DNA from 4 places in the Variovorax sp. LG9.2 genome. Region 3 is predicted to be linked to each of the others. Evidence: predicted binding sites of a transcription regulator. Region 3 holds the regulator's gene; each other region holds the start of a gene.

Region 1 (7,234 bases), on a different contig from region 3:
GAAACGCTCGAACAACAGATGGCCGACCATCGGGTTTATGGCGGTGACGCCCAGGCAATAACACACCGCCGAGTTGGCAGATGAGCCGCGGCCCTGGCACAGTATTTTTTGTTCGTTGGCAAAGCGCACGATGTCTTCCACGGTGAGAAAGAACATCTCGTATCGCTTCTCCTCGATGAGTGCGAGTTCGTGCTCGATCTGCTTTTTCACCGACGCGGGAACGCCCTGCGGATAGCGTCCTGCCGCGCCTTCCCAAGTTTTGCGCGCGAGCGTTTGCGCCGGCGTCTCGCCGTTGCCGAGCAGCTCCAGCGGGTACGCGTAGTGCTTCTTGATTTCGTCCGGGTCGAAGCGGCAGCGGTCCATCACCACCAGCGTGTTGGCCAGTAATTCCGGCGGGTACAAGTCGACCAGCCGCAAGCGTGGGCGCAGATGCCGCTCGGCATTGGACTGCAGCGCGAAGCCGCATTCGGCCACGCTCCTGCCCTCGCGGATTGCAGTGACCACATCGTGCAGTGGCTTGCGCGACCGCTTGTGCATGTGCACGTCGCCAGCCGCGACCAACGGTACGCCGGTGGCTTGGCTGACCTGCTCGAGCGTGAGCAGCCACAGGTCGTCGTCCATCTCGTTGAGCAGTTCGACGGCGATCCAGAGGTGGTCGCCAAACAAGGTTTGTGCGTGCGCGACGTCGGCCGATAGAGCTTCGACGTCGACCGTGCGATGCGGCGCAAGAAGGATTTCGCAGTGCTGCAGCGATGCGACATGGCTTTCGGTCTTGTTTTCGTGGCCGACCTGAACTTCATCGCTGCCGTGCCTCGGCCATGTCACGCGGTACTCGCCTTTGGGCGCGCTGGTGGTGCGCGCTGCGGTGATGAATTCACAGAGGCTGCCCCAGCCTTCGAGGTCATGCGCAATCGCAACCAACTTAAAACGGTCGAAGTCGAACTCGCTGCCAAAGAGCAGCCGGAAATCGGGGTTGCGCGTGAGCGGTGGTTCGTCGGCGTGCTCATGCTCGTAGTCGTCCAGCGCCTGCGGATGGTCGCGCAGGGCGACATGCGCCCGCACGATGCCGGCGACCGAGCATTCGTCGGTAATCGCCAGCGCCTTGTAGCCCAGGTGATAGGCCTGGGTGACCAGCTCTTCCGGTCGGGAGGCACCGCGCTGAAAGCTGAAGTTGGTGAGGCAATGCAGCTCGGCGTAGTCGGGCAGCGTTGGTAACGTAGATAACTCTGGCGGCTGTTTCGGTGGCAGTGGATACAGCTTGGCCGGACGGCGCGCCATCAACTGTTTGTCGCTGAGTTCAGGCATAGATCCCCTGCAGGAACCAGCGCGTTTCATTCGTTCCGCGCAAGGCGGAAGTTCGCTCGCGATAAACCCAGACCAGACCGGCCTCGGGGCTCTCCGCGACGTAATAATCGCGCGCCATCGGCTCGCCGCCTTCGTTATGGTCGTCGGCCCACCACCCGCCTTCGAGCCGCTGCGGACCGACCAGTCGCCGCAACCGCCCGTGGTACCAGGGATGCCCGGCGCGTATTTCGAGGCGCAGCGGCTGGCGCAGCAGCCAGGGCGGAAAGGTACTTACGCCCTCTCCCCTGGGGGGAAGGCAGGGATGGGGGCTCCCCCCGCGACGGCCCGTAGCAAGCCCCCTCCGCAACGCCGGGCCCCACGCCTGCATCGCCTCCGGTCGATGGTCCGCCAGGGCCACCGGCACCTGCACCTGCTGCGCCCCCAAGCGCGCACTCAGCCGCTCCACCAGCTCGTGCAGCTTGTCGCCCTTGCGGTTGTCTTCAGGCAGGAAGCTCGTGCTCGCGCCGGCCCAGGGCGACGTGTCGAGCGAGCGCAAGCGCAACCAGCTCGCAGGCGCACCGAGCTGGGTCAGCGCCAGCCGCTCACTCATCAGTTTGCGCAGATGCGCCATGTCTTGCGTGGGCTCGGCGGTACGCACGGTGATGCTCTGATGCGGCGGCAGGTTCACCCCGTTGAAGCGCCTCAAATCAAGCGTCCATTCGAGCTCTAGCGCCAGCACGCCGCGCTGGCGCGCGCGCAGCCAGATCTGCAGTGCCGACAACAAGCGGTTGGCCGACCACATGAGTTCATGCGCGTTCTCGGCCAGCGCCGGCAGTTCGAGCTTCTGGTCGAACACATCGGGCAAGGTAAGCCACGTGTGCTTCTCGGGGCGCAAGCCCCACGCCATGTCGAGCGTCTCACGCAGCGTCGTACCGAAGCGCCGCGAAAGACCGCCGCGCGGCAGCGCCGCCACGTCGCCCCAGGTGCGGCAGCCCATGCGCTCCAGCACGTCGAGATGCTCCCGCGCAGCCGTGAGTGCGCCGAGCGGCAGGGCGGCCGGCACATCGACGGGCGGCTTGTGGCCGCGCGCGAACAGCCGCAGCCGTGCCAGCGCGATCAAGCCATTGGCGCCCTGCACTTTCTGGATGCGCGTGCCGGGCGCCGGGTTCCAAGCGGTCATCAGGCGCATCAACGACTGCTGCCCGCCCCAGAGCCGCTCGCAGGCCGAGACTTCGAGCAGGAGCGCTTCGTCGAGCCATGTGACACGCGGCGTGAATTGCAGCGCCCACCAGCCGAGGGTTTCGATGGAAGGAGGCGCAGCGACAGGCGTGTCGGCGGCTGGCGCGCCAGGCATCGGTGCCGTTGCAGCCACAGGTGCCCGGTCTTCTTCAGGCTGCCACCGCAACGCGATCCATTGCATGCGATTGCCCCTCCTTCCTGCGCAAGTCCAGACGGACCACGGTCGTGCCGGGATTTGCTTCTTCTTGCGCGCCTTGCAGTTCTTGCATGCGCCGCTTGCGCCGCAACTGGCTGGCGGCCAGCAACGCCGTCATGCGCTCGCTGCGGGCGGGCAAAGTCAAGGGCATTACCAGCGGCGGGCCACGGCGCTTCAGCAAATGGACATCCATCTGCCCGCCTTCTGCCGGAACCACCTGCAGCCGCAACCGCGCCGGTGAAGCCGACTGCGCCATGGATTCAGGCCTGAAGACGAACAACAGCCCCTCATGCTGTGCCGCAGCGAGTTGCAGCCTGCGCAACTCGCCCACGCGCGCCTGCGGCAACCACGCCAGAACGCCCGCCACGTCGGCGCAACGCAAGGCCTGCTCGCAAGCCCAGAGCCGTGCGGCAGACGCCTCGCTGCGCACCCACATCAGCGCCTCGACCGGCAACCCCGCGGCAGCGAGCGCCGGGCCGAAGGGCTCGTAAGGTGCGCCGATCAATACCACCGGCCCGCCCCGCGTTTCGACCGCGCGAGACAGCACCGGCAGCAGCAGTTGCCAGACATGCGCTTCAGGTGCCGCCTGCAGTACCTCGGTCATCGCGCCGATCGGCCAGCCGCCCCCCGGCAGCTCGGCGTCGAGCGCGGGGTGGCCGGTGCCGAGCACGGGCATGTCGGCGCTGCCCAGCTCGTCACCGCGCCAGACGTTCTGGCGCGCGGACGGGGAAAAGGAGTCGAAGGAAGGGAGGCCCATGATGAATCGTTAACTGTATTTTTATAAGGGGTATCCATTTAGCTCCAGCGACCGCAGAACTACTGGATAAACGTACAGATGCTAGCGATGTTCACGGGGAAGCGCTACGCTCCAAGGCCAACGGGTTACAACAGCCGACAACAGGCCTTGTCGCAGGATGCAGCAGCGGCAGAACGGTGGCTTCTTGATCTTCAGAATGACAAGCGCGTCGCTGGGAACTCGACGTTGCACTCGAATGAATGGTCGGTGGGAGATTACTTTTATGAAAAAAACAAACTTCGTTCGAGTTGGGGTTTACGTGACGTTGGGTCTCGTCATATTGATTCCTTCGTTAAGTCGGTATGAAAGGGTCGTCGTAGGCGCAAGTTCGGTCTTGGACTGGCCACTCCTGGTCGCGTCAATAGTTGGTGCGCTCGCCTGCTTCTGGATTGCAATTCAGGCCCTGAGGAAACCGTAGCCGACCGCCTTGGCCCTTATGAGGCGCTCGACTGAATCACATCCGCATAGGTCACGGGCGCCGTGACCACGGCCTGCTGAAGCAACCGGTAGAACAGCATGCCGCGCGAGCCTGAGGTTCGGCGGTTGAAGCGAAAGACGAACTCGTCGAGGTAGGCGTCCAAGTGCTCGGGCTGCACCGAGCCGTGGTGCGTCCCAAGAATCCAGCGCTTGACCAGGGCCGCCACACGATGGACACCAGCCATCGAGACATGTGCAGGCACGTCCGAGCCGAGCATCACAGTGCGCTGGTGGTCGTAGCCCAAATCCTTCAGCGGCTTGTAGGCGGCCGCACCGTCAGTGCGCACTTGGGCGCCGAGCTCGATGCTCTCTTGGACAAACGGAATCAGGTATTGCGCCGAAGCTTTGGGAATGCGACGCAGCCGGATGCGGCCAAACCCCTTGGGCTCCAGTAGTTCGACGGCCACGGCGACCAGCAACTTCGACGTGCTGCGCTTGCGCCCGGTCTTGATGGGTGGGTCCTCACGGTCGGTCAGCGCCATGTAGGTCTCGTCGACCTCGACCACGCCTTTGAGTTGATCCCGACCGGGGCGAACCATCGCCCGGCGGAATCGGTGCAGCATCGTCCAGGCCGTCTGGTAGCTGCCCAAGCCGAGCACACGCTGCAATCCCAAGGCGCTGACGCCTTGCTTCTGGTTAGTCAGATACCAGGCGGCGGCCAACCACACACGCAGCGGCGTGCGGGTCTTATCGAAGATCGTGCCGGCAGTCACTGTAGTCTGGTGCTGGCAGCCACGACACATCAAACGAGTGCGGCTGGCTCGGTATGCCTCGCCAATACCGCCGCACTTCGGGCAGACGAAGTTGCTATCCCAACGCAGCCGCTCCAGATAGGCAAGGCAATCGTCCTCGGTGGAAAACCAGTCGAGGAATTCGTTCCAGGTTTGGGGGTAGTCCTTAACCGCTGTCGGCGCTAATATCTGTACATCCATCCAGTATTGTGCAGTTGCTGGAGCTAAAAGGATACCCCTTATTTTTATACAGTATTCCGAAAACCCCAACCACTTCTTTGCAACACTCTCAGGCGATCATTGCCGGCACGATGCCAGATTCACTTACTCCACCCTGCGATCCGTGCGAACTGCCGAGGGCAAGCCCAGCAACAGCGCCAGGCGGCTGGAAGGACACGGGCCGCGTGCACTACATCGGCATCAGTCGAAGAAGCGCAGCAGCTGACGGTTGACTTCGTCGGCGCGCTCGTACTGCGTCCAGTGACCGGCGCCATCGACCACCGCGCCCCCGCGATTCGGATGACCGGCAGTCAATCGCGCCACCAGCGGCCGCGGGTCGGCGGTGACGTCGTACTCACCCCACATCAGCAGCAACGGACAGGTCAGCGTGTCGATCGCCGCCTGCAGCCCACCGGCCATCGACACGTCCTTGCTGCGGAATCGCGTGCCGTGGCACGACACGTCGTGGATCTCGAAAGCCAGCGGATCGGAAGCCTTGTCGTGCAGCATGAGCGCGTCGAGGTTGTGCTTCAAGGCGACACGCTCGGCTTCGCGATCGACCGAGCGGCGCCAGTTGATCATGTCCAGCGTGAGGCGCCGCAGCGACGCATGGCCGCCGCTGCCGACCAGCGCCAGCCGACGCACCGGACGCCGCGTGGCGAAGGTCGACGCCACCAGTCCGCCGAAGGAGAACCCGCCGAGGTCGACTGGCGTATCGGCGCCGATCAGCATGTCGAGCGTGCCGCCCAGCGCCGTCAGCAACGGATCGATCGGCGCCTGGCCGTCGGCCATCGGCAAAGGCTTGTCGGAGTCGAGAAAGCCCGGCATGTCGGGCAACCACAGCGTGTGTTCGGCCGACAGCGCCTCGACATTGCGGATCCAGTGCATCCAGCTGCCATGGCCGCCGTGCAACAACACCAGCGGCGGGTAGGTGATGTCGGTCTCGGTGTTGCCGAAGCGACGCCAGCGCACGCGCACGCCTTCGTGCACCGGATCGTGGTGCGTCGACAGCGCGTCGATGCGTTCGATGAAGGCGCGGGCGCCGGCGTCGGAATCTGGCGGAAAGTTCATGGAAGCATGCGCTGGAGTTCGGGTTCTTTGTCGATGAACTGGTGCTTGAGGGCACCCGCCACGTGCAGCGCGAACAGCCCGTACAGGATGTAGCCGGCCCAGATGTGCAGCGCACCGAACTTGTCGTGCAGCATCTCCTTGGTCGCGGGCTCGATGTTCATGATCCAGCCGATGCGCGGCCAGGGCACCAGGGCGAAAAGGTGCATCGGATGGGCGGCGGCGTCTTTCCAGGCCGAGTCGTGCATCCAGCCCGACAGGGGCAGCAAGATCATCAATGCATACAGCGTGCCGTGTGCAGCGTGTGCGGCGAAGCTTTCGAGCCGACCGTAAGAAAGGGGCATCGCCGGCGGCCGGTGCGTAAAGCGCCACAGAAGCCGCAAGATCACCAGACCGAGGACCGTGATGCCGATCGACTTGTGGGTGTCGACCGCAGGCCGAACCCAGTCGTCGGGAAAGAGATCGACCGCCAGGATCAACGCGATGTTGACCGCCATCAGCGCGGCGATGAGCCAGTGCAACAGCATGGCGGTCTTGGTGTAGCGGGCGTGTGGGAGCATCGAGGGAATTTTCAGGGCAGAACCGACTCAGCTTATGAACCGGGGCGATTGTCCCCTGCGTTAACGGCCTCTTTTCGGGCATCTTCCCGGGCACTTTTTCGAGCATCCTTTCCTTGAACGATTCCCTTCGCAGCGCGTTCGTGGCCGCATCCCCGCGGCTCACGCCGCCGCCCACGCCGCTGGTCAGCGTGCTGATCCACAGCAGCGTGCTCGTGTTGTGGATCGCCCTTTTCGCGATGGCCTTCAAGGTCGGCGGTGTGTGGGGCTGGTCGGTCGGGGTGGCGTATGTGCTGTACGACACCGTGTTGCTGCTCTTCGTCGGCTGGCACACGTTGCCGATCCTGCGACGGCCCGCCGCTTTGCCTGCGCGCGTCGGCGCGACGGACGTGCAGCGCGATACGCTGGGCGTGATCGTCGCCTCGCACAATGAAGCGGCCGTGTTGCCGGTCACGCTGGCCGCGTTGCTCGGCCAGACCGATGTGCCCGATCGCATCGTCATTGCCGACGATGGCTCTACCGACGGCACCGCCGAGTTGCTCGTGACGCGTTACGGCCTCACGCGGCCCGCCTTCGGACAGTTGAGCGCAGCCAGCACCAGCCACCCCGGTCTTTTCTGGCTGCGGTTGCCGCACGGTGGCAAAGCGGTCGCGCTCAATGCTGCCAT
Region 2 (7,234 bases), on a different contig from region 3:
GAACAACGGCCTGCGTCAAAAGATCGGTCTGCACCGTACGGGGAAGCCACGCCATTGGCCATGACTTAAATATGGGCTGCGAGATGAGCCGGCTGTCCAGCACGGCGCAGTTGGCGTGGCGCTTGTCCTTGTGAATACGGTTAACCAATGTGGCCAGTTGCACTTCTTCTCCTTCAAGGTACTGGAAGAAGAGGTTGTCCGCAAGATAGAGCGCGCCGGTTATTTGGCGGGCGGCGTTGGCTTGCCGGGCCTCGACGCAAATGCGCAATCCCTCAGCAGCGTCGCAGAGCGCCGTGCTTGAATAAATCAATCGACCGAGCATGAGATCTTGTGTCTCTCAAGTACTCGAGGTTGTTTGTGCGCTGGCTATGAACTTCGGCGTAGGACGACTCCATGAGGAGTCCGATTGAAGTTGCCCTCATCGATGCTTCTAGCCGACGGCAGCCCACGCCCTATTTCGCACTGGCCGCAGTTTCTTGCATGGCTTGGACGCATTTGCTGTTTGCGCGGTGCTCAGACGCACGCTCCTGGTTCTGTACAAAGGCAGAAGGTACAGTGCCAAGGCAATTTATTCCAAGGCGTGGGTCGATTAGCCGACCTACTTGTTTGTGCTGTCCGATGGCATCACGATCGGCGCAGTGCGCGGCGGCAATGCCACGCGGCATCTCAATCGTTCCTGCGCGCCGAACCGCGAAGCGACGGAGCCCTACGACGACACTGGCCGCCTCGTTCTCCAGTTCTGGGCTTTGCGCAAACTCAAGGCCGATGAAGAGCTTTTCGTCCACTACCGATTGCAAGCCGAGGCCGCCTCCGTCCCGGCCAACTACCTTTGACCCTGCTAAGCCGCAATCTGCCGCGGAACCATGATCGGCAAGGCGCATCCGCCCTTCGATCTTTTGCAGTTGGTGCGGACTGTCTGGTCACCTTGTGGCTTAACCGGCGAACGGTTTTGTCAAGTGCGCTATTTCACCGAAAATCCCGGCTCGAGGCACGCAATCGCCCGAGCAGCTTGTCGTGATTGCGCAGCTTCAACGCGACCAGCGAGTGCACACCTTTCTCGGACTGCCAGGTGCCTTGCACTGTGAGCAGCATCGACCCCCGCAACGCCGCCCGCTGTGCCTCGGCAACGCTGGGCCACACGATGATGTTCACCGTGCCGGTCTCGTCTTCCAGAGTCGCAAAGATCACGCCGCTGGCCGTGCCCGGCTGCTGCCGGTGCGTCACGATGCCGCTCGCTCGGACAGTGCTTTTGTCTTTGGCATTGCGTCGCAGATCCTCCGCGGTTCGGATGCCCCATTTCGCCAGCCGGGGCCGCAGCAGCGCCAGCGGATGCCGACGCAACGTCAGGCCCATCGAGGCGTAGTCGTCCGCGATGTCGGCGCCTTCGGTAGGTGCGGCAAACTCGATGGTCTCTTCGATCGTCGGCGCGTTGCGCAGCAGCTCGGTGGCCCGCGTCTCGACACTGATCGCTTCCCACACAGCGTTCGGCCGGTGGCCCGCCAGCGAGTGCAGGGCATCGGCGCCGGACAGGCAACGCAGGTCGTGCGCATCGAGCCCTGCGCGCCGCCCGAGATCTTCGACCGTGGCAAAAGGCGCAGTCGCGCGCTCGGCCACGATCCGCTGTGCCACGGCCTCCCGCATGCCCGAGATCTGCGACAGGCCCAGCCGCACTGCGCGCAAGGGGTCCACGAAAGCGGTGTCCCAGCGCGGACTGCACCCGCTGGCCTGCGTGGCTTCTTCGAGCGTGGTCTTCCACTCGCTGACTGTCACATCTACCGGCCTGACCACGACCCCATGCTCGCGCGCATCGCGCACCAATTGCGCCGGTGCGTAGAAGCCCATCGGCTGGCTGTTAAGCAGGCCGGCGAGGAGGGCGTCGGGATGGTGGCGCTTGAGCCAGCAGCTCACGTAGACCAAGAGGCCGAAGCTGGCCGCATGGCTCTCAGGAAACCCATAGCTGCCGAAGCCTTCGATCTGCTTGGCGATTCGATCGGCAAACTCGGGTGTGTAGCCCTTTGCCAGCATGCGATGGACGAGCTTGTCCTGGTGCGGCTCGAGCCCGCCCTTGCGACGCCAGGCGCCCATGGCCCGGCGTAACTGATCGGCTTCGCCAGCGGTGAAATCGGCTGCCAGCATGGCGATCTGCATCACCTGCTCCTGGAACAGCGGCACGCCCAGCGTGCGCTCGGTCGCCACCTTGATCTCGTCGCTTGGGTAGTCGATCGCTTCTTCGCCCGCTCGGCGACGCAGGTACGGATGCACCATGCCACCCTGGATCGGTCCGGGCCGCACGATGGCCACCTGCACCACCAGGTCGTAGAAGCGCTCGGGCTTCAGCCGCGGCAGCATGCTCATCTGTGCACGGCTCTCGATCTGGAATACGCCCACGGTGTCGGCCTTTTGGATCATGGCGTAGGTCACCGCGCACTCGGCCGGCACGTCTTGCATGCCGAAGGGGGCGCCACGTTTGCCCGCAACGAAGTCGAAGGCGCGGTGGATGGCGGTGAGCATGCCGAGCGCCAGCACATCTATCTTCAAGAGGCCGAGTGCATCAAGATCGTCCTTGTCCCACTGCACCACGGTGCGATCGTCCATTGCGGCGTTCTCCACCGGCACCAGGCGGCTTAACTTGTCGCGCGCGATGACGAAGCCGCCGGTGTGCTGGCTCAAATGACGGGGGAAGCCCCGGACTTCGTTGGCAAGTTGCAGCCACTGCTTCACCTTGCGTGTCGACGGATCGAGGCCGCATTCGAACAGACAGGCTTCGGCAATCCATTGACCTTCTATGCCGTAGGCCCCGTTGGCCAGCCGCTCGACCGTCTCGAGCGGAAAGCCCAGCGCCTTGCCGACATCGCGCAGCGACGACTTGGTTCGGTACGAGGTGATGACCCCAGTGATGGCCGCACGATCCCGCCCGTACTTCTTGTAGATGTACTGCATGACTTCTTCGCGTCGCTGGTGCTCGAAGTCAATGTCGATGTCCGGCGGCTCCTTGCGCTCGACGCTGATGAAGCGCTCGAAGAGAACGTTCATGCGGGCCGGATCGACCTCGGTAACGCCCAGGCAGTAGCAGACCGCCGAGTTGGCCGCTGACCCGCGGCCCTGGCACAGGATGCCCTGCGCGCGCGACCAGTGCACGATATCGGCCACTGTCAGGAAGTAGGGCTCGTAGGCCAGTTGCGCAATGATGGCCAGCTCGTGCTCGATCTGGCCGCGCACTTTGTCGGAGAGGCCCGCGGGGAAGCGCGTGAGGGTGCCGGCGTAGGTGAGCGCGCGCAGGTGCGAAGCGGGCGTTTCGCCCGGCGGCACGATCTCGTCGGGATACTCGTAGCGCAGCTCCTCCAGGCTGAAGGTACACAGGCCCGCGATCTTCACGCTCTCGTGCAGCCATTCAAGCGGAAACAATTCAGGTAACAGCACACGGCCGCGCAGGTACTGTTCTCCGTTGCTCAACAGCTCGAAGCCGCACTCCGCCACGGTCCTGCCCAGCCGCACCGCCGTCAGCACGTCCTGCACGGGCTTGCGACCGCGGCTGTGCATCAGCACGCCTCCGGTGGCCACGATCGGCACGCCGGCCTGTCCCGCGGCTTCCTCGAGGGTCCATAGGACCAGGTCGTCGTCCATCTGCATCGGCCGGCTGCCAGCGATCCAGCCACGGCCGTCGAACCAGGTGCGCAGCCACATGGCCTGGGCGAAGAGGCTTTCGACGGTGGCGCCTGCCTCCGGCAGGAGGAGCGCGATGCAACCGGCCATGCCGGCCAGATGAGGGGCCTTGGCGGTCTTGCCCTCGATGTCAGTGACCAGCGCCTTGTACAAGCCCTTGGGTGCGCGCCGGCGCGCCAGCGTGATGAGTTCGCACAGATTGCCGTAGCCGCGCCTGTCCTGCGCCAGCAGCACCAGTCGAGCGAAGGGGGTGTCGTTGGTGGTCATGAACTGGATCTCGCTGCCGACGATGAAGTGCAGGCCGCATTCGCGTGCTTCGAGGTGGGCCCGCACGACGCCGGAGACCGAACATTCGTCGGTCAGGGCGAGTGCGGTGTAGTGCTTCTCGGCGGCCCGGCGCACCAACTCCTCCGGCATGGAGGCACCCACGAGGAAGGTGAAATTAGAGCGGCAGTGCAGCTCGGCGTAGGCAGGCGGAGAGGACGGAACGGGCAGGATCACGAAGCACAGACGTCGGCATCAAGACTGATAACTGTACATTCATCCAGTAGTTTTGTACGATGCGCTCATGGACAAATTGCACGATTCAAACGGCCGCCAAGCCCTGTGGATTGGTGCGTGCGCGCACCAGCTGCAGCGCCGCTGGCGAACGATCGATCCAGTCGAACTGGAGGCGCAGGCGGCCGCGCTCTGGCAAGACGCGCGCTTGCGCAGCCTGACGCCCGTGGAGGCTGCGGCCGAGTGGCTCAGACCATTGACAACCAAGGAATCGCCAAGCGCGGGGCCTGGACAAATCCGATGAACTGGTCCGCCGTGCCAGGCAGTTGTTCGACCGCGCGACGCCGGCGCCGCGGCATTGCAGAATCTCCTTATGTGCACCCGCTACATCAGCCCGGAAGTCCGCGAGATCGAGGCCCTTTGGCACGTCGGCCCGCGCAATCAGAGCGGCTGGGTGCGTGAACTCCATCCGCTGCGCCCGGGCCCCTTCATTCGCCGGGCCAGTGATGGTTCGAACGATCTTGTCGTGGGGCAGTGGGGAATGATTCCGGCCGACTGCGAAACGCGCATCCCCATGAGCAAGCCGAGAGGTCTGGGCGACAAGCCGAAGCGTCTGAGCACCGTGAACGCCCGCAGCGAAACCGTGTCGAGCAGGCCGACGTATCGCGATGCGTGGAAGCGAGGCCAGCGTTGCATCATTCCGGCGTCGTCGTTCGACGAGCCCAACTGGGAGACGGGGAAAAACGTGTGGTGGCGCTTCGAGCGCTCAGACGGACAACCTTGGGGTGTCGCCGGAATCTGGAGCATGTGGACCGATCCAATCACCGGCGAGATCGTGCCCAACTACACCATGCTCACGATGAACGCCGATGTGCATCCGTTAATGAATCGCATGCACAAGCCGATGCTCGATCCCAAGACGAAGCTATCGTTGCCGCCGCAACAACAGGACAAGCGATCGCTCGTGCTGGTGGAACAGGTTGACTTCGACCAGTGGCTTGCCGGTACAGTGGAAGAAGCCAAAGCGCTCGTTCAGTTGACGCCGGTGGAACTGTTCAACGCGGGACCGGCAGACCAGCCTGCGGCTGCTCAGGAGGCGAGACTTTTACTGTGAACTGCATGTCTTAGCACCCTTGACGTCTGGTCGTCAGATCTGACATCGGGTGGTCTGCGTTGACTGAAGGCGAGTAGGCATCGGCGCAGTTGGAAACCATCCGCCTTCCCAGTCTCAGATTTGGCGTTGGCATTAGGGCGTTAGTGGCTCATTTGCTGCTGCATCTGCTCCGGTAGCCAAAACCGGCTGGGGTAACGGTGACTTTCAGTGAGGCTGCCATCGCCTCCGACGACTCGCTTCCGAAGGGAATCCTGTTCGTCTCGTCCGGGATGGCAAAGCTTCCGAACATATAAACGACTTGCATGGTGATTTTTACGGTCGCTGGCATCGTTGTTGAACCACGGCGTGGTCACCACGATTGCCTGCACTGCCCGGTTGGCTTCGTCAGGACACCGACAGCCGGGACGTTCGTACAAAAGCTGGACTGTCACGATCCGGCGATGCATCGGCGGCGTATTGGATGGGACATAAAAACAAACGCGGCAGGCCCCAATTTCCGAGCCACTTGGTGGTGGCCTGCTCACCAATGGTGCGATACCCGCCGCGAGTTAGCGCCTGCGCGGGTCGCGTCATCCTCTGGCAACGGACAAACCTTCCCAGGCCTCTTTGCCGTGAAGTTCGACGTTCTTTCAGGCCCAGCAAACGAACTGGTCGGGTCGAATGAGAATGAGGTTTGCCTAGCGCTCGACTGCGCCTTTGCAGTCGTCTTGCACGATCGTGAGCGGCATGCGCAACTCAGCTGCAACGTCGCGAAAATCCTTGAGGACTTTGGCCTTGGTGCCAAACGCCAGCAGTGTGTAGCCAGAGCCGAGCGTCTCGTAGACATTGCAGCCCGAAGGCGGCATAGCCGGCGCGAGATGATGGCCCGACCGCACACCAGCCTTTGAAAAAGTTTTTCTCCGGCAGTCGATGGCGGTTGTTTCCGCTGGACTGATCGCGAAAGACCGCCGACCCGTCGAGGGGGAGAAATCGATCACGTCGCTGCGGCGCAATCCCTTGATACTGATGGCTGGGCCGTCGGACTGTGCCGCTCAACTCGGGCAGCTGGCAGCGTTGCAGAAAAGCCGCAACGCAGTCGTTAGAACAGCGCGCAAACTGACTGGCCGCGGTACATCGAGTTAGGGCGGGCGTGACCGCCTTTTTTTCGATGATGTGCCTTTGGGGTGGTCACCATGCGCGTGCGGCAAGCCGACCCGTTGCACGACTCGCCTGTCCAACCGGTCACAGTGGGGACTACGCCTGTTAAGAACGTAACGCATTGGCAAGCGGTGTCGCGGAGACGCCGCATTTGAGGATGTGTCTGAAGGTGCCTATCCGCCTGCCTCAGCGCTTCAACCTTTTTGCGTGTCACGCTTCTACGACGTCGAGTCCCTCCAGAAAATCCGGTGCGACCATGCTCCGGAGGGCATCGTCGTAAGCCGTCGAATCGAAATACGATCGAAGGAAACGCAGATCCGGATCGGTTTGCAGCAGGGCTTCGAGCTGTTCGGTGTTGGCGACCTGCTTGCGTGCCAACCGTTCGCCCAGCCGCGCGCAGAGGAACCCAATGGCCCGAGTCTGGCTTTGCAGACTTGGCGCACCGTCGAGTGGCATTGCCACCCGGTCCATCATGGCCACCTTGTCGACCAGTGACGGTGGCAGGCTCCACGAACTGAGCAGCAGGCGTCCCACCTCCGGTGCAGCCAATCCGATGGATGCCTGTTGCCGCTCAAAGCGTTGCAGCAGGCTTAGCGTGTCCGCATCAGGCGCTGTGCGTTGGTCCGCGGGCCGGACTAACGCACACGCAAGATGGCCCGTGAAGGACAGGACGACGTGCGTGGTCAACGAGGCGGGGTCGTCCAGGTCCATGCGTTTCGCGAAGCGATGGCACAGTTCGCTCGCGATAGCGCTGGACCTACCGATTTCATCGAGAGACGCGCGCATGGCTGGGTTTGCTGTCTTGAAGGACTCGTCGAGCAG
Region 3 (7,234 bases):
CGTGCCCAGCCGATCGATGTTCCGGCTGACCAGTACGTTGCCGATGAGACCGCATGCGCCAAACCATGCCCACATGAGGCTGAGCGATGTCGCGTCCGCGTTCAGTGTCAGCTTCAAGATCGGGGCGAAGTAGCTCGACAACACGAATTGCCCGACGCCCTGCAATGCGGTGACCGACACCACGCCCATGAGGATCGGACTCTTCAAGACGCGCCCCCAGGCTGCGCGTGACAAGGCGGCCGGATGAATGTGGGCCGGCAGAGTGAACCAGATGCCGATCGCGCTTGCAACCGAGAGCGCCGAGATGACCATGAAGGCGCTGCGCCAGCCGAAGTGACCTCCAATGAGCGCGCCGATGGGAAGGCCCAGCACGGACGCCATCGACCAGCCGAGAAAAACGAAGGTGACGGCCCTGCCGCGCTGCTCGGGCCGTACGAGCAGGCCAGCGCAGGCAGCCGACTGCGCAGTGAAAATCGCAGGCGCGATCACCGTCAGTGTGCGCACCAGCAGCAAACCACCAAAGTCGCTCGTCAGCGCGCCGACGGCATGGCCAGCCGCATACCAGAGCATGGTGCAGGCGAGGAGCACGCGGCGGTCCCACCCGGCGAACACGGCTGCCAGCAGCGGTGCGCCGAGGCACATCACGATGGCCGCCACCGTGATGAGCTGCCCGGCCGTCGCTGCGCTAACCGCCAGCGACGCGCTGATCTCGTTGAGCGTGCCGGGCACCACCATGACCCCGGTGCCGATGACGAAGTTACCGGCAAGCAGAGCCCATAGCGCGCCTGGGAGCGGCGGGCGCACCGCCGATGTCAACGTCGAACCTGCAGCGCGCCCGGGTTGACGATGTTGGTCGGGTTGCCCTTGATAAAGCTCACAACGTTGTCGAAAGCCTGACCGAAATAGAGCTCGTAGCTGTCTTGCTCGACATATCCGATGTGCGGCGTGCAGATGCAATTCTCGAGTCGCAGCAGAGCATGTCCTTGCAGCGGTGGCTCGCTTTCGAAAACGTCGATAGCGGCAAGCCCGGGACGGCCGCGATTGAGCGCAGCCAGCAAGGCGTCGGGCTCGACCAGTTCAGCGCGCGAGGTGTTGACGAAGAGGGCGGTCGGCTTCATGCGAGACAAGTCCTCCAGCTTGACGGCACCGCGCGTCTCTTCGTTGAGCCGTAGGTGGACCGACAGCACGTCTGCGGCCATGAAGAAGGCCTCCCGGCTCGGCGCGACCTGAAAGCCATCGGAGCGCGCCTTGGCGCAGCTGGCCTCACGGCCCCAGATCACCACCTGCATACCGAATGCCTGGCCGTAGCGCGCGATCAGTTGACCGATACGGCCGTAGCCCCAGATGCCGAGCGTCTTGCCCTTCAGCACCGAGCCGAGGCCGAAATTGGCCGGCATCGATGCCGATTTAAGGCCTGACTGCTGCCACGCGCCGTGCTTCAGGTTGCTGATGTACTGCGGCAGACGGCGCATCGCCGACATGATGAGCGCCCAAGTCAGCTCGGCCGGGGCCAGTGGCGAGCCGGAACCTTCTGCCACCGCAATACCTTGCTCGCTGCACGCGGTGACGTCGATGTGACTGCCGACGCGGCCGGTCTGCGAAATCAGTTTGAGCTTGGGCAGCTTCTCGACCAGCTGCCGCGATATCTGCGTCCGCTCGCGAATGAGCACGATCACATCGGCGTCTTTCAAGCGCACCGAAAGCTGTCCGATGCCTTTGACGGTGTTCGTATAAACCTTGGCTGCGTAGGCGTCGAGTTTGGCGGCGCAGCGCAGCTTGCGCACCGCGTCCTGGTAGTCGTCGAGGATCACAATGTTCATGGCGTGCCATTGTGCCTCGCGTCATCGGCCTTAACAGGCAGTCGACGTCGTTGTCGCCACGGAAGGCGGCAACGAAATGTTCGTCAGTGAAGTCGATGGCGACCGTCGACTGTCTCGGCAGCCTCGAGTGCGGCCAGTCGATCGAGTTCGGCGCACACGTCCGCTATGCGACCCGAAATCACCACGCGGCCCGTGCGACGACCGGGCTCCTGCGGGTCAACGACACGCACCACGCGCAGCGGACGCGACGGCGAAACGGCGCTTGCGCAACCCGGCTCCGCCGCCCGCGAACCACATGACGGCCTGACCGCGACATAGCGCAAGCCGGTCGCGTTTCTGCGCGGCGATGCGGCGAGCCCTCTATTGGGCAACCAGCGATCGGCCAGCAACTGCATCGGCATCCATAGGTCGGCGAAGAGGTCTGAAAAAGTAAGCGAAGCGAGTCCCATGCGATCTCCAAATAGGTCAGAGGTTGAACACAGGCAGGATTGCTTGAACGGCTGTGCCAGGGTGATGGCTCTTCGCCATACGCCCGCCACCTGTCGCAGCCGGTTTTTGCGCGCTGAATGCGCGTAAGAAAGGTGCTACCTCACATCAGCATCGTGTTGCGGATGAGGCCAACGGCGAGACCTTCGATCTCGAAAGGTTCGCCAGGCTGCACGATGATGGTTGGATAATCTGGATTCTCGGCGTGTAGCTCGATGACTTGCTTGTTGCGGCGCAAACGTTTGACGGTCACTTCATCGCCCAGTCGCGCCACCACTATCTGCCCGTTACGCGCCTCCTTGGTGGACTGCACAGCCAGCAGGTCGCCATCCATGATCCCGGCGTCGCGCATCGACATGCCGCGGACCTTGAGCAAATAGTCGGGCTGCCGCTGGAACAGCGTGTTCTCGACGTAGTAGGTTCGATCGACATGCTCTTGCGCGAGGATGGGCGAACCGGCGGCTACGCGACCAATCAGCGGCAGCGCCAGTTGAGCCATGCCCGGCAGTGAAAGCGAAAACTGGTTGTTGCGCGACTCGTTGAGCGAACGGAGCGCATCGCCCCGAAGCCGGATGCCGCGCGACGTGCCACTGATGAGGTCGATGACGCCCTTGCGTGCCAAGGCCTGTAAGTGCTCTTCTGCCGCATTGGCCGATTTGAAGCCGAGTTCGGTTGCGATTTCTGCACGGGTGGGCGGCGCACCAGTGCTCGCGATGGCGCTCTGGATAAGGTCCAGAATTTGTTGCTGGCGGGCGGTAAGCTTCACTGCGAATTGCATGGGAACTCCTTGCGGCACTGGTTGAATGTCCAGTAGCTGTATTTTTAAACAGTTTTTCAAAGTTTGCAAGCAATGATGAAGTCAGAGCAATCGGAAGTGCGTCGCCTTGTGGTGCTGGGCACCGGGGGCACGATCGCCGGCCGTGCGGCATCCGCTGGGGACAACCTCGGCTACACCGCGGGCGAGGTGGGCGTCGCAGATCTGCTCGCTGGGATTGGAGCGCCATCTGGCGTGACGCTAGTTGCCGAACAGGTCGCGCAGCTCGACAGCAAGGACATGAGCTTCGATGTGTGGCACCAGCTGGCGCAACGATGCATGCATTGGTCGAACGTGCCCGACGTGATCGGCATCGTCATCACGCACGGCACCGACACGCTCGAAGAGACAGCGTTTTTTTTGCACTCTGTGTTGCCTGCGGAGAAGCCCGTGGCGCTGACTTGCGCTATGCGCCCGGCCTCCGCACTCGCGCCCGATGGTCCGCAAAATGTGCGCGATGCGATTGCCGTAGCAGCGACCGCGGGCGCCCGCGGCGTGACCGTGGTGTGTGCAGGCACCATTCACAGCGCCATCGATGTCCAGAAGGTACACACCTACCGGCTCGATGCCTTCGCGTCCGGGGATGCCGGGCCGCTTGGCTATGTGGAAGAAGGGGCGGTGCGCCGCCTCCGTGACTGGCCGGGCGCCCTTGACGCCAATGCCGGTACTGCCGGCCTCGACGCAGCAATCAAACTCAAAGTGATCAGCACGGACGTCGAATGGCCGCGTGTGGAGATCATCATGAGCCACGCGGGTGCGACCGGTGCAGTCATCGATGCGCTGATGGCGCATGGCGCGGAGGATGCGGCCGGTCCGGTCCGCGGCCTCATCCTCGCTGCGACGGGCAACGGCACGCTGCACCACGCGATCGAAGCGGCCGCGGCTCGAGCGCACGCGGCCGGCATCGAAATTCGCCGTGCAACACGCTGCGTCAACGGCCGCATCCTGCCGCGCGGTGACGACACGTGGCCCGACGCCGGCGGCTTGTCCCCGGTCAAAGCACGCATCGCGTTGATGCTTGAGTTGATGTTGGCTTCGCCACCTGTTTCGGCTTGAGGTGGCCTGGGGCTCAACCCATCAAAGGCGCAAAAAAAGCCGCCGCAGCGACTTGCTCGTTCGCCTCGAAGGCCACCTCAGCTGCTCAAAGCAGTCAGCGCGCGTTGCGTGATTTCGTCAACCGAGCCCACGCCACTGATGGCGCGGTATTTTGGCGCTGCCGTCGGATCAGACTTGGCCCAAGTCGCGTAATAGTCGACCAGCGGTCGCGTTTGCTCGCTGTAGACGTCGAGCCGCTTGCGGACGGTTTCTTCCTTGTCGTCTTCGCGCTGGATGAGTTCGTCGCCCGTAACGTCGTCGTGCCCAACGCGCTTCGGCGGGTTGAACTTGACGTGGTAGGTACGGCCTGAGGCCGGGTGCGATCGGCGACCGCTCATGCGATCGATGATGTCCGAGAAAGGCACGTCGATTTCAAGGACGTAGTCGAGCTTGACGCCCGCTGCACGCATCGAATCTGCTTGCGGAATGGTGCGCGGGAAGCCGTCGAACAAAAAGCCGTTGGCGCAGTCGGGTAATGCCAGCCGCTCCTTTACCAGGTTGATGATGAGGTCGTCGCTCACCAACGCACCCGACGCCATGACCGCCTTGGCCTGCAAACCGAGCGGCGTGCCGGCCTTGACGGCAGCCCGCAGCATGTCGCCGGTCGAGATTTGCGGAATGGCGTACTTCTGGCAGAGGAAGGCGGCTTGCGTGCCTTTGCCTGCCCCGGGGGCGCCCAACAAAATCAGTCTCATGGTGTCCTCGGAAGGTTCTTGGAATTTGTGTCGCGCCAAGCCTGCCGAGGCGTCGATCTACGGGGCAATGCCGGGCGGAGTCGGGTCGAGGATAGCATGCGACTTCGTGCTGAAATGCCGGCAAATCCCGCTTGCAGTTGCGGTCGCGATCAGGCTTTTTCAAAGATCGCGCGTACGCGCTGCAAGTCTTCAAGCGTATCGACGCCGGGACCCGGCGCCTGCTGCGAGACATGAACTGCGATCCGGTGTCCGTGCCACAGAACGCGCAGTTGTTCGAGTGCCTCGATGGCCTCGATCGGCGCTGGAGGCAGGCTTGGAAAGCGTTTCACGAAACCGGCCCGGTAGCCATAGATGCCGATGTGCCGCAAAGGCGGTGGCGTCGGCATCGCGGGGGTGGTGACCTTGCCATTTTGGCCGCCCTGGCCGGCGCCGTCTCTCCACCAAGGAATCGGCGCGCGGCTGAAGTACATCGCAAACCCTTTGGCGTCGAGCACCGCTTTCACGACATTGGGATTCACGAAATCTGCAGGGTCATCAATCGCGTGCACCGCAGTGCTCATCGGCGCATCAGGGTTGGCGGCGAGCGTCTCTGCCACCGCATCGATCAACGATGGATCGATCAGCGGCTCGTCGCCTTGCACGTTGACCACGATCGCGTCGTCTGCGAGCCCGAGTTGAATGCAAGCCTCGGCCAGCCGGTCGCTTCCGCTGGGGTGGTCGGCGCTGGTCAGCAGCGCGAGGATGCCGTGGGCTTCGCAGGCGGCCACGATGCTCGGATGATCGGCTGCGACCACCACGCGATCGGCGCGCGACGATCGCGCTCGCTGCGCGACCCGCACGACCATCGGCAAACCGGCGATGTCCGCCAGAGGTTTGTCTGGCAGGCGGCTGGAGGCAAGGCGTGCCGGGATCAAGACTATGAAAGCGGCGTTGGCCGTTGGCGCGGGCACCGGCTCAGCAAAGTGCTCAATCACCGGCGCAATAACGGGCTCAAGAGACGACTGACCGGCCGGCTGAGTCAAAGCCCAAGCTCTTCATCCGACAAGGTTCTGGCTTCGTCTTCGAGCAGCACGGGAATCCCGTCGCGCACCGGGTAGGCCAGACGCGCGCTGCGCGACGAAAGCTCCTGCTTGTCGGCGTTCCATGTCAGCGGGCCCTTGGTCACGGGGCAAACGAGCAGTTCAAGCAGCTTGGTATCCATCGACCGATGATAGCTTTGCATCGAGCGCTGCGAAGAAGCCGGGTTCAGGCGTGAAGACCAGCGGCACGGCAAACGCTTCCGGCGTCGAGCGCCAAAGTTTCAATGCGTCTTTTTCCGTGCAAAGGAGCCGGGTTGCACGTGGCTGCGCCCAGACCCAGCCCTTAAAGTCGTGATGGTCGGGCAGCGCGATCCGCTGTGCGATCCGCACGCCACGGGCTGCCAGCATGTCGAAGAACGCGTCGGGGCGGGCGATGGCCGCTACGGCATCGACCTCCAGACCGGCGAGGTCGGCGAGCGGCGTGCGCATTTCGTTGCTCTGCACTACGTCGCTGCCCAATTCGCGGGTGGCCTTGAAGCCGGCAAACGCAGGACGCGTTCCCGTATGCAGCACCAGGTCGCATCGCCGCGGCCACGTTTCCCGCAGTGGGCCTGCAGGCAGCAGCCAGCCGTTGCCGACACCGCGATCGTCGAACACGCAGATTTCGATGTCGCGTGCGAGCGCCAAATGCTGCAGGCCATCGTCGCTGACGATCACCTGTATGCCGGGATGGCGCGCCAGCAGCGTCTGTGCCGCTACGACGCGTCGTCTTGCCACGACCACTGGCGCGCCGGTCGAACGCCGTATTAACGCGGGTTCGTCGCCCACTTCGGCAGGATCGGAGTCGTTCGAGACTTCGCGGCAATCGGTCGTGTTCCGACCGTAGCCGCGCGACACCACGCCGACGCACAAGCCCTGGCTTTGCAGATGTCTGACGATTGCCATGACAACAGGCGTTTTGCCCGAGCCGCCCGCAATCACGTTGCCGACGACGATCACCGGAACGCCAACGCGCGTGGTCTTCAAAACCCCGAAGCGAAAGAGCAGGCACCGAAAGCCGGTGAGTACACCGTAAACCGCGGCCAGCGGCAGCAGCAGCCGCGCCAGTGCGCCGCGTCGCAGCCACTCGCGCTGCAGCTGCAGGCCAGTCTGCAAGGCTAGCGCCCCGCCTGCGCGGTCGATTGGGTTGCGAAGGTGATCTGCATAAGGCCAACGCGCCGTGCTGCTTCCATGACAGTGATGACCGCCTGGTGCGGCGACATCGCGTCCGCGCTGATGATGATGACGTTGTCCTTGGCTCCGTTA
Region 4 (7,234 bases), on a different contig from region 3:
GATTCGAGCAACACCGAGTTGATGCGCCGTGGCCGCGCCGGACAACTGGCGCCCGTGTTGCTTGTCGCCGAACGCCAGACCGCCGGCCGCGGCCGCCTCGGACGCCCTTGGCAAAGCGCGCAGATGGCTGAAGAACCCGCGTCGCTGACCTTCTCGATCGGCTTGCCGCTGGCACCGCGCGACTGGTCGGGCCTGTCGTTGGCGATCGGGGTCAGCGTGGCGGAAAGCCTCGATCCGCAGCGCGCTGCACGGCTCGCCCTCAAGTGGCCCAACGACCTCTGGATCGATGACCGCAAGCTCGGTGGCATCCTGATCGAGACCGCGTTGCCGCAGGCCACGATCGGTGATGCAGCCTCGCGCTGGCTGGTGATCGGCATCGGCCTGAACGTCGGCCCCAGAGACGCGACCGGCCTCAGCACAGCGCCGGCCTGGGTGCAGCAATGGCTGCCCGACGCCACACCACCGACCATATTGCAAATGCTGGTCGCGCCGTTGTTGCGCGACGTGCTGGCTTTTGAGGCGCAGGGTTTTGCGCTCTTCGCCAAACGCTTCGCGGCGCGCGATGCGTTGCAGGGGCGCGAAGTGCAACTCAGCGATGGCACCGTCGGCCGCTGCGAAGGCGTCGGCTGGGGTGGCGAACTGCGCGTGCATACTGAGAACGGCATGCAATCCATCTCCAGTTCCGAAGTCAGCGTGCGCCCGCGTGGGCCGGCGGTCTGAAGTCCATGTTGCGCTGGGTCTTCTTCGCGTTGGTCGCCATCAACCTCGGCTATTTCATATGGTCTGGCGACGGTGGGCCGTCTGCCGGAACCGAACGCGAACCGCAGCGGCTCAGCCAGCAAGTGCGGCCCGAAATGCTGCAGATTCGCAAGGGTGATACGGCGGCGCCATCGACCCCTGCGTCGACGACTGACAGCAACGTCGCGCGCTGAGCCCGTCAGGGCTTGGCGGTGTCGAAGCGAACGCTGAAGAGTGCACCCGGCGACTGCACGCCCGGATGCGCGTCCTCCAGCGTGACAGTGGCCAGATGCTGCCGCGCGATTTCCCGCACGATCGGCAAGCCCAGCCCCGAGCCGTCGGCCTCGTTGCCCAGCACGCGATAAAAGGGCTCGAACACCAGCTCGCGCGCCGACTCGGCAATACCCGGTCCCGAGTCCTCCACCTGCAGCAGCACGATGTGCCCGAACGGATCGGCCAGCACCCGCGCGGTGATCACGCCGGGCCTGTCGGGCGACGACGGCGTGTACGCGATCGCGTTGTCGACCAGGTTGCGCACCAGCTCTTTCAACAGCGTCGCATTGCCTTCGAGCATGACACCTGGCGCACCCGGCTCGACGCCGTCGTACCCGAGGTCGATGCGCTTTTCGATCGCGCGCGGGACTGCCTCGCGCACGACCTCGACGGTGAGTCGCGCCAGGTCGCACGGTTGCCACGCCAGCGCACCGGCGCCGCCTTCGGCGCGGGCCAACGCGAGCAGCTGGTTCACCGTGTGCGTCGCGCGAATGCTCGATCGGCCGATCTGCTTGAGCGACTGTTTCAGTTCGTCGGCATTGGCGCCTTCGCGTTGCGCCAGATCGGCCTGCATGCGCAGCCCGGCGAGCGGCGTCTTGAGCTGGTGCGCGGCGTCGGCCAGAAAGCGCTTTTGCGTAGCGATCGATTCCTTGAGCTTCGTCAGCAGTCCGTTCACCGAAGCGACCAAAGGCGCGACTTCGTAAGGCACCAGCCGATCGTCTAGCGGGCTCAGGTCATCGGGCTTGCGCTCGCGGATTCGCTCTTCCAGTTCCGAAAGCGGCTTGATGGCGCGCACGAGTGCGAGCCAGATCAAGAGGATGGCGAGCGGCAGGATGGCGAACTGCGGCAGCAGCACGCCCTTGATGATTTCAGTCGCCAGCACCTGCTGTTTTTCGCGGGTCTCTGCCACCTGCACGAGCACCAGCGGTGCCGTTTCGAGCGGCGGCTGGACCCAGGTGTAGGCCACGCGCACCGTCGCGCCCCGCATCTCGGCATCTCGCATGTGCACCGAGCCGATGGTGGCGGATTCGTCTTCGGGTGGGGGTGGTATGTCGTGGTCGCCACCGAGCGATTCGCCGCTCGACGTCAGCACCTGGTAGTAGACGTGGTCGGTGTCGTCGGCTCGCAGGATCTCGCGTGCCGGCTGCGGCAGGTTGAACAGCACGTGGTCGCCCTGCACCGTGACCAGCTTGGCCAGCGTCTGCACGTTGTATTCCAACGCGCGATCGAAGGGCGCGTTGGCGATGCCCTGCGCCACCAGCCATGTGAGGCCGATGCTGACCGGCACCAGCAGCAGCAGCGGGGTCAGCATCCAGTCGAGGATTTCCCCGAACAGGGAGCGCTGGCCGCGCTGGAAGAGCTTCACGCCGGAATCTTCTCCAGGCAATAACCGAGGCCGCGAACGGTCGCGATGCGCACCGGACCTTTCTCGATCTTCTTGCGCAGGCGATGGATGTAAACCTCGATGGCGTTGAGGCTCACTTCTTCGCCCCATTCGCACAGCCGTTCGACCAGTTGGTCTTTGCTCACCAGCCGCCCCGCCCGCTGCAGCAGCACTTCGAGCAGGCCAAGCTCGCGCGCCGAGAGTTCGACCATCTTGCCGTCGATGGTCGCCACGCGACCTGCCTGGTCGTACACCAGCGGGCCGTGCTTGATGGCGTTGCTGGTGGCGCCCATTCCGCGCCGCGTGAGGGCGCGCACGCGGGCTTCGAGCTCCTGCAACGAGAACGGCTTGGCCATGTAATCGTCGGCCCCGTAGTCGAGGCCCTTGACGCGCTCTTCGACGCTGTCGGCCGCGGTGAGCACCAGCACCGGGAGCTGTGAGCCACGGGCGCGCAGGCGCTTGAGGATTTCAAGTCCGTGCATGTTGGGCAGACCTAGGTCGAGGATCAACAGGTCGAATTCGCTGTTGGTCATCAACGCCGCATCGGCTTGCGAGCCGGTGGCAACGTGGTCGACTGCCGCACCCGAGGTGCGCAGGCTGCGCAGCAAGGCATCGGCCAGCACCTGGTCATCTTCTGCAATCAGAATCCGCATCGCCACCTCCGGCTTGTTGCGCAAATTCTAGGCTGCGGCGTAGGCTTCGAGGCCGATGGTTACCACGGTGGCGATGTCGTTTCCGACGCTGGCACGAAACTCGTCCTCCGCTTGCGCGACGGCTTTGCGAAAAGCTTCGAGCCAGGCTAGCCCGTCGGCGGTGAACTGCACGCGGCGTGCACGCGCGTCGAGCGGATCGGGGCCGCGGGTGACCAGGCCCCAGGCTTCGCATTGATCGACCAGCGTGCCCATGGCCTGCTTCGTCATGCCGGCGCTCGCGGCCAGCGCCGTGAGCCGCGCGCCATCGCGTGCCAAGTGACGCGTGATGTGGATGTGCGCCGCGCTGATCTGCGAGCGCGCAGCCAGATTCGAGAGCGCCAGCGGCACGTCGACGTCGTGCGCCATGAGTGCCAGCACGCGTTCGTCGAAGCGGCGCATCGCATGGCCGAGCAGTCGGCCCAAATGGGTTTGGCGCCATGCGTTTTCGGGGTCGAGAGTCATGGCTTTAATGGTAAATCAAACTGACTAAAAAACGGGTTTACTTAAACCAATGAGCCTCTACACTACTGTTCAAGCATCCAGCCTGTAGTTAAAAGCAGATGGATCGAAGTCATTCCAACCCGTTGATATTCAAGGAGATTCTCAAATGGACGCACTCGTCAAAGGCACCAGCATTTCAGTCGCAGGCAGCGAAAAGGCCAAGGCACTGCAGGCTGCACTCGCTCAAATCGAGAAGCAGTTCGGCAAGGGAACGATCATGCGGCTCGGTGAAGGCGAGGCGCTGGAAGACGTGCAGGTTGTGTCGACCGGCTCGCTCGGCCTTGACATCGCGTTGGGCGTCGGCGGCCTGCCGCGCGGCCGGGTCATCGAAATCTACGGCCCTGAATCCTCGGGCAAGACCACGCTCACGCTGCAGGTCATCGCTGAAATGCAAAAGCAGTCAGGCACCTGCGCCTTCGTCGACGCCGAACACGCGCTCGACGTGCAGTACGCGCAAAAGCTGGGCGTGAACCTGTCCGACCTGCTGATCAGCCAGCCGGACACCGGCGAGCAAGCACTCGAAATCGTCGATTCACTGGTGCGTTCAGGTGCCGTCGATTTGATCGTGATCGACTCGGTCGCCGCGCTCACCCCGCGTGCCGAAATCGAAGGCGACATGGGCGACTCGTTGCCCGGTCTCCAGGCCCGCCTGATGAGCCAGGCGCTGCGCAAGCTGACCGCCAGCATCAAGAAGACCAACTGCATGGTCATCTTCATCAACCAGATCCGCATGAAGATCGGCGTGATGTTCGGCTCGCCCGAAACCACCACCGGCGGCAACGCGCTCAAGTTCTACGCGTCGGTCCGGCTCGACATTCGTCGCATCGGCACCATCAAGAAGGGCGAAGAAGCGATCGGCAACGAGACCAAGGTCAAGGTCGTCAAGAACAAGGTCAGCCCGCCTTTCAAGACGGCGGAGTTCGACATCCTGTTCGGCGAGGGCATCAGCCGCGAAGGCGAAATCATCGACATGGGCGTGACCGCCAAGATCGTCGACAAGTCGGGCGCCTGGTACGCCTACAACGGCGAAAAAATCGGTCAGGGCCGAGACAACGCACGCGAGTTCCTGCGTGAGAACCCGACGCTGTCGCGCGAGATCGAGAACAAGGTGCGCGAATCGCTGGGCATCCCTGTCCTGGCCGAGCTGGTAGAGGCCAAGCCGGTGAAGGCGCCCAAGGCTGAAAAGGCCGAAAAAGCCGAGCAAGCCGACAAGTAAGAAGCAGAGCGACGCGACGCAGGCTCCGCATGGCCTTTGCTGCCCCATCTCTCAAGGGTCGCGCCCTGCGTTTGCTGAGTCAGCGCGAACACTCGCGGCCGGAACTTGAACGCAAGCTGAAGAAGTACGAAGAAGAGCCCGGCCTGCTGGCGACGGCGCTCGACGAGCTTCAGGCCAAAGACTTCATCAGCGAGCCGCGCGTGGTTCAGTCGGTCTTGAACCAGCGGGCGCCGCGCATGGGCGCGATGCGCTTGCGCCAGGAGCTGCAGAAAAAGGGCATCGCTTCAGAAGCAATCACGCAGGCCGTCGCTGGGCTGCAAGACACCGAGCTGGCCCGCGCCCGCGACGTTTGGGGGCGCCGCTTCGATGCCGTACCGCTCGACGCCAAAGAGCGCGGCAAGCAGATGCGATTTTTGATGGCGCGGGGCTTTGCCGGCGGCGTCGTGGCCAAGGTCCTGAAGGGGACCGTCGATGAGTGAGTTCCTCCGGGCATGATCCGCGTCGTCACACATCGGAATGCAGCTCATGTCGAAAACAAAAACACCCTTCTCCCAATCCATCGCCCGAACGGGCTTTAAAGCAGGTGCGGCATTTGCGGGGTCCGTTGCCATCGGCGTGGCGCTGGCATTGCTGCTGGGCGGCGGTTTGTTCTTTGTGTATGTCGGCCGGCTCAACGGGCCCGGCATGGCGGGGGCTCGGGCTGGCGGCGCCGGTGCCCTGCTCGCGTTGCTCACCTCTCCGGCCTTGCTGGTGGCGGTGCTGCTCGTCGCTTTTGTGCCGCTGTACGTGATGCTCGGCGTGGCGCAGGGGCGCCGCAGGGCGCTCAGGCATGTCGTCGCGGCGCATGGCGACAGCTTGAGCGAGCGGCTGTCGGCAGCCATCGCTGGCCGCATCGAGGCCATGCCTCGCGCCCATGGTGCACTTGAGCGCGCGGGCGAGGCGCTGTCAGCCAACGCGTTGGCTGACCAGCTCGCACCGGCGCTCGGCACCAGTCGCGCGGTGCGCCGCATCATCGCCTTCGTGGTCAAGCGCCTACCGCTGTCTGACTTGCTGCGGCAGTGGCGGGCGCAGCGGGAAACGAGCGCACCCGCAGAAGCCGGCAAAGAAGATCCGGCTTTGCGCGCGATGCTGCATCAGCAGGTCGGCGATGCGTTGCGCGACATGGCCATGCCATCGCACACACTGCTGTGGATTGCGCTCGGCGCGCACGCGATGCTGTTCGGCGTCGGGCTCTGGCTCACCCGCTAATTGCTCGGCACAGCCGAGCGCCCGGCTCAAAGCCCCAACATCAACTTCAGGTTTTGCACCGCCGCACCGCTGGCACCCTTGCCAAGGTTGTCGAGCCGCGCAATGACCACCGCATGCCGATGGTCCTCGTTCGGAAACACCCGAATCTCGAGCGCGTTGGTGTCGTTCAGCGCGGTCGGCTCCAGCTTGCCGTCGGCGGTCGGCTGCAGCACCTTCACGAACTTCTCGGGCGTGTTGCTCGCCGCGTAGTGCGTGGCGAGCGCGTCGTGTAGATCACCCGCTTTCGGTTTGCCCGGCAGGTCGTCCAGATGCAACGGCAGCTGCACCAGCATGCCCTGCTTGAAGTTGCCTACCGACGGAATGAACACCGGCCGACGCGTGAGCCCCGTGTACTTCATGATTTCCGGGATGTGCTTGTGCTTCAGGCCCAGCGCGTAGATCTCGTAGGGCGGCGCGTCGCCTGTTTCATACGCTTCGATCATGGTCCGGCCACCACCCGAGTAGCCGCTCACCGATGGCAGCGCGATTGCGAAGTCAGCCGGCAAGATGCCCGCATCGACCAGCGGACGCACGATCGAAATGGCGCCGGTCGCATAGCAGCCCGGGTTGGCCACGCGGTCTGCCTTGACCACGACCTGCCAATGCCCCGCCACCAATTCCGGGAAGCCGAATGCCCACGCCGGATTCGTCCGGTGCGCGGTCGAGGCATCGATGATCTTCGGCTTCTTGCCCGGCAACTGGTCGATCAGCGCGACAGATTCGATGGCCGCGTCGTCGTGCAGGCACAGCACCACCAGATCGACGCCGCCCATCAGGTCACGCTTGGCGTTCACGTCTTTTCGGAGCTCCGGCGCGATGCTCACGACCTCGATTTGCGGCATCTTCTGGAGCCGCTCGCGAATCTGCAAACCGGTGGTACCGGCTTCACCGTCGATAAAGACTTTGGCCATAGCTTTTGTCAGGAGAAAGTACGTATTGACCGCAGCGCAAAGTGCGCGTTGGTGCGGCGCACCATGATACAGTCCGCGGTTGTTCGCCGCCCCCAACCGTCAGGTTGCCGTCGCCTGCGGACAACAGCCGATTCAGTCTCCAGATCTCCCCGTTCGCAACCTCCTTCCGAGAAACACCCTCATGAAGATTCACGAGTACCAGGGCAAGGAAATTCTTGCCAAGTTCGGCGTG

What was found. The regulator LexA, encoded in region 3, represses DNA repair genes until DNA is damaged. The targets are predictions, from matches to a motif close to ACTGTATNNNNATACAGT.
Region 1: imuA (translesion DNA synthesis-associated protein ImuA) is a predicted target of LexA. The motif match lies at 3,538-3,555, and genes of this name have one in related genera.
Region 2: QN413_RS21330 (error-prone DNA polymerase) is a predicted target of LexA. The motif match lies at 4,195-4,212, and genes of this name have one in related genera.
Region 4: recA (recombinase RecA) is a predicted target of LexA. The motif match lies at 3,631-3,648, and genes of this name have one in related genera.

Annotation. Positions count from the first base shown of each region.
Region 1 is NZ_JASJXB010000014.1:113,524-120,757, reverse strand. Features, by position in the region: gene QN413_RS15925 (error-prone DNA polymerase) at 1-1,305, opposite strand, end outside; gene QN413_RS15920 (DNA polymerase Y family protein) at 1,298-2,704, opposite strand; gene imuA (translesion DNA synthesis-associated protein ImuA) at 2,673-3,476, opposite strand; gene QN413_RS15910 (IS1595 family transposase) at 3,950-4,924, opposite strand; gene QN413_RS15905 (alpha/beta fold hydrolase) at 5,144-6,013, opposite strand; gene QN413_RS15900 (cytochrome b) at 6,010-6,570, opposite strand; gene QN413_RS15895 (glycosyltransferase family 2 protein) at 6,684-7,234, shown strand, end outside.
Region 2 is NZ_JASJXB010000027.1:34,796-42,029, reverse strand. Features, by position in the region: gene QN413_RS21340 (BLUF domain-containing protein) at 1-322, opposite strand, end outside; gene QN413_RS21335 (SET domain-containing protein-lysine N-methyltransferase) at 609-833, shown strand; gene QN413_RS21330 (error-prone DNA polymerase) at 967-4,164, opposite strand; gene QN413_RS21325 (SOS response-associated peptidase) at 4,535-5,275, shown strand; gene QN413_RS21320 (hypothetical protein) at 5,953-6,120, opposite strand; gene QN413_RS21315 (HDOD domain-containing protein) at 6,623-7,234, opposite strand, start outside.
Region 3 is NZ_JASJXB010000002.1:84,868-92,101, forward strand. Features, by position in the region: gene QN413_RS02460 (MFS transporter) at 1-804, opposite strand, end outside; gene QN413_RS02465 (D-2-hydroxyacid dehydrogenase family protein) at 813-1,820, opposite strand; gene QN413_RS02470 (hypothetical protein) at 1,904-2,269, opposite strand; gene lexA (transcriptional repressor LexA) at 2,410-3,084, opposite strand; gene QN413_RS02480 (asparaginase) at 3,157-4,176, shown strand; gene adk (adenylate kinase) at 4,254-4,910, opposite strand; gene kdsB (3-deoxy-manno-octulosonate cytidylyltransferase) at 5,060-5,860, opposite strand; gene QN413_RS02495 (Trm112 family protein) at 5,929-6,111, opposite strand; gene lpxK (tetraacyldisaccharide 4'-kinase) at 6,092-7,084, opposite strand; gene QN413_RS02505 (biopolymer transporter ExbD) at 7,087-7,234, opposite strand, start outside.
Region 4 is NZ_JASJXB010000023.1:18,027-25,260, reverse strand. Features, by position in the region: gene QN413_RS19865 (biotin--[acetyl-CoA-carboxylase] ligase) at 1-720, shown strand, start outside; gene QN413_RS19860 (sporulation protein) at 726-932, shown strand; gene QN413_RS19855 (sensor histidine kinase) at 938-2,377, opposite strand; gene QN413_RS19850 (response regulator transcription factor) at 2,374-3,048, opposite strand; gene QN413_RS19845 (MarR family winged helix-turn-helix transcriptional regulator) at 3,076-3,549, opposite strand; gene recA (recombinase RecA) at 3,695-4,804, shown strand; gene recX (recombination regulator RecX) at 4,834-5,283, shown strand; gene QN413_RS19830 (hypothetical protein) at 5,330-6,052, shown strand; gene argC (N-acetyl-gamma-glutamyl-phosphate reductase) at 6,079-7,002, opposite strand; gene sucC (ADP-forming succinate--CoA ligase subunit beta) at 7,184-7,234, shown strand, end outside.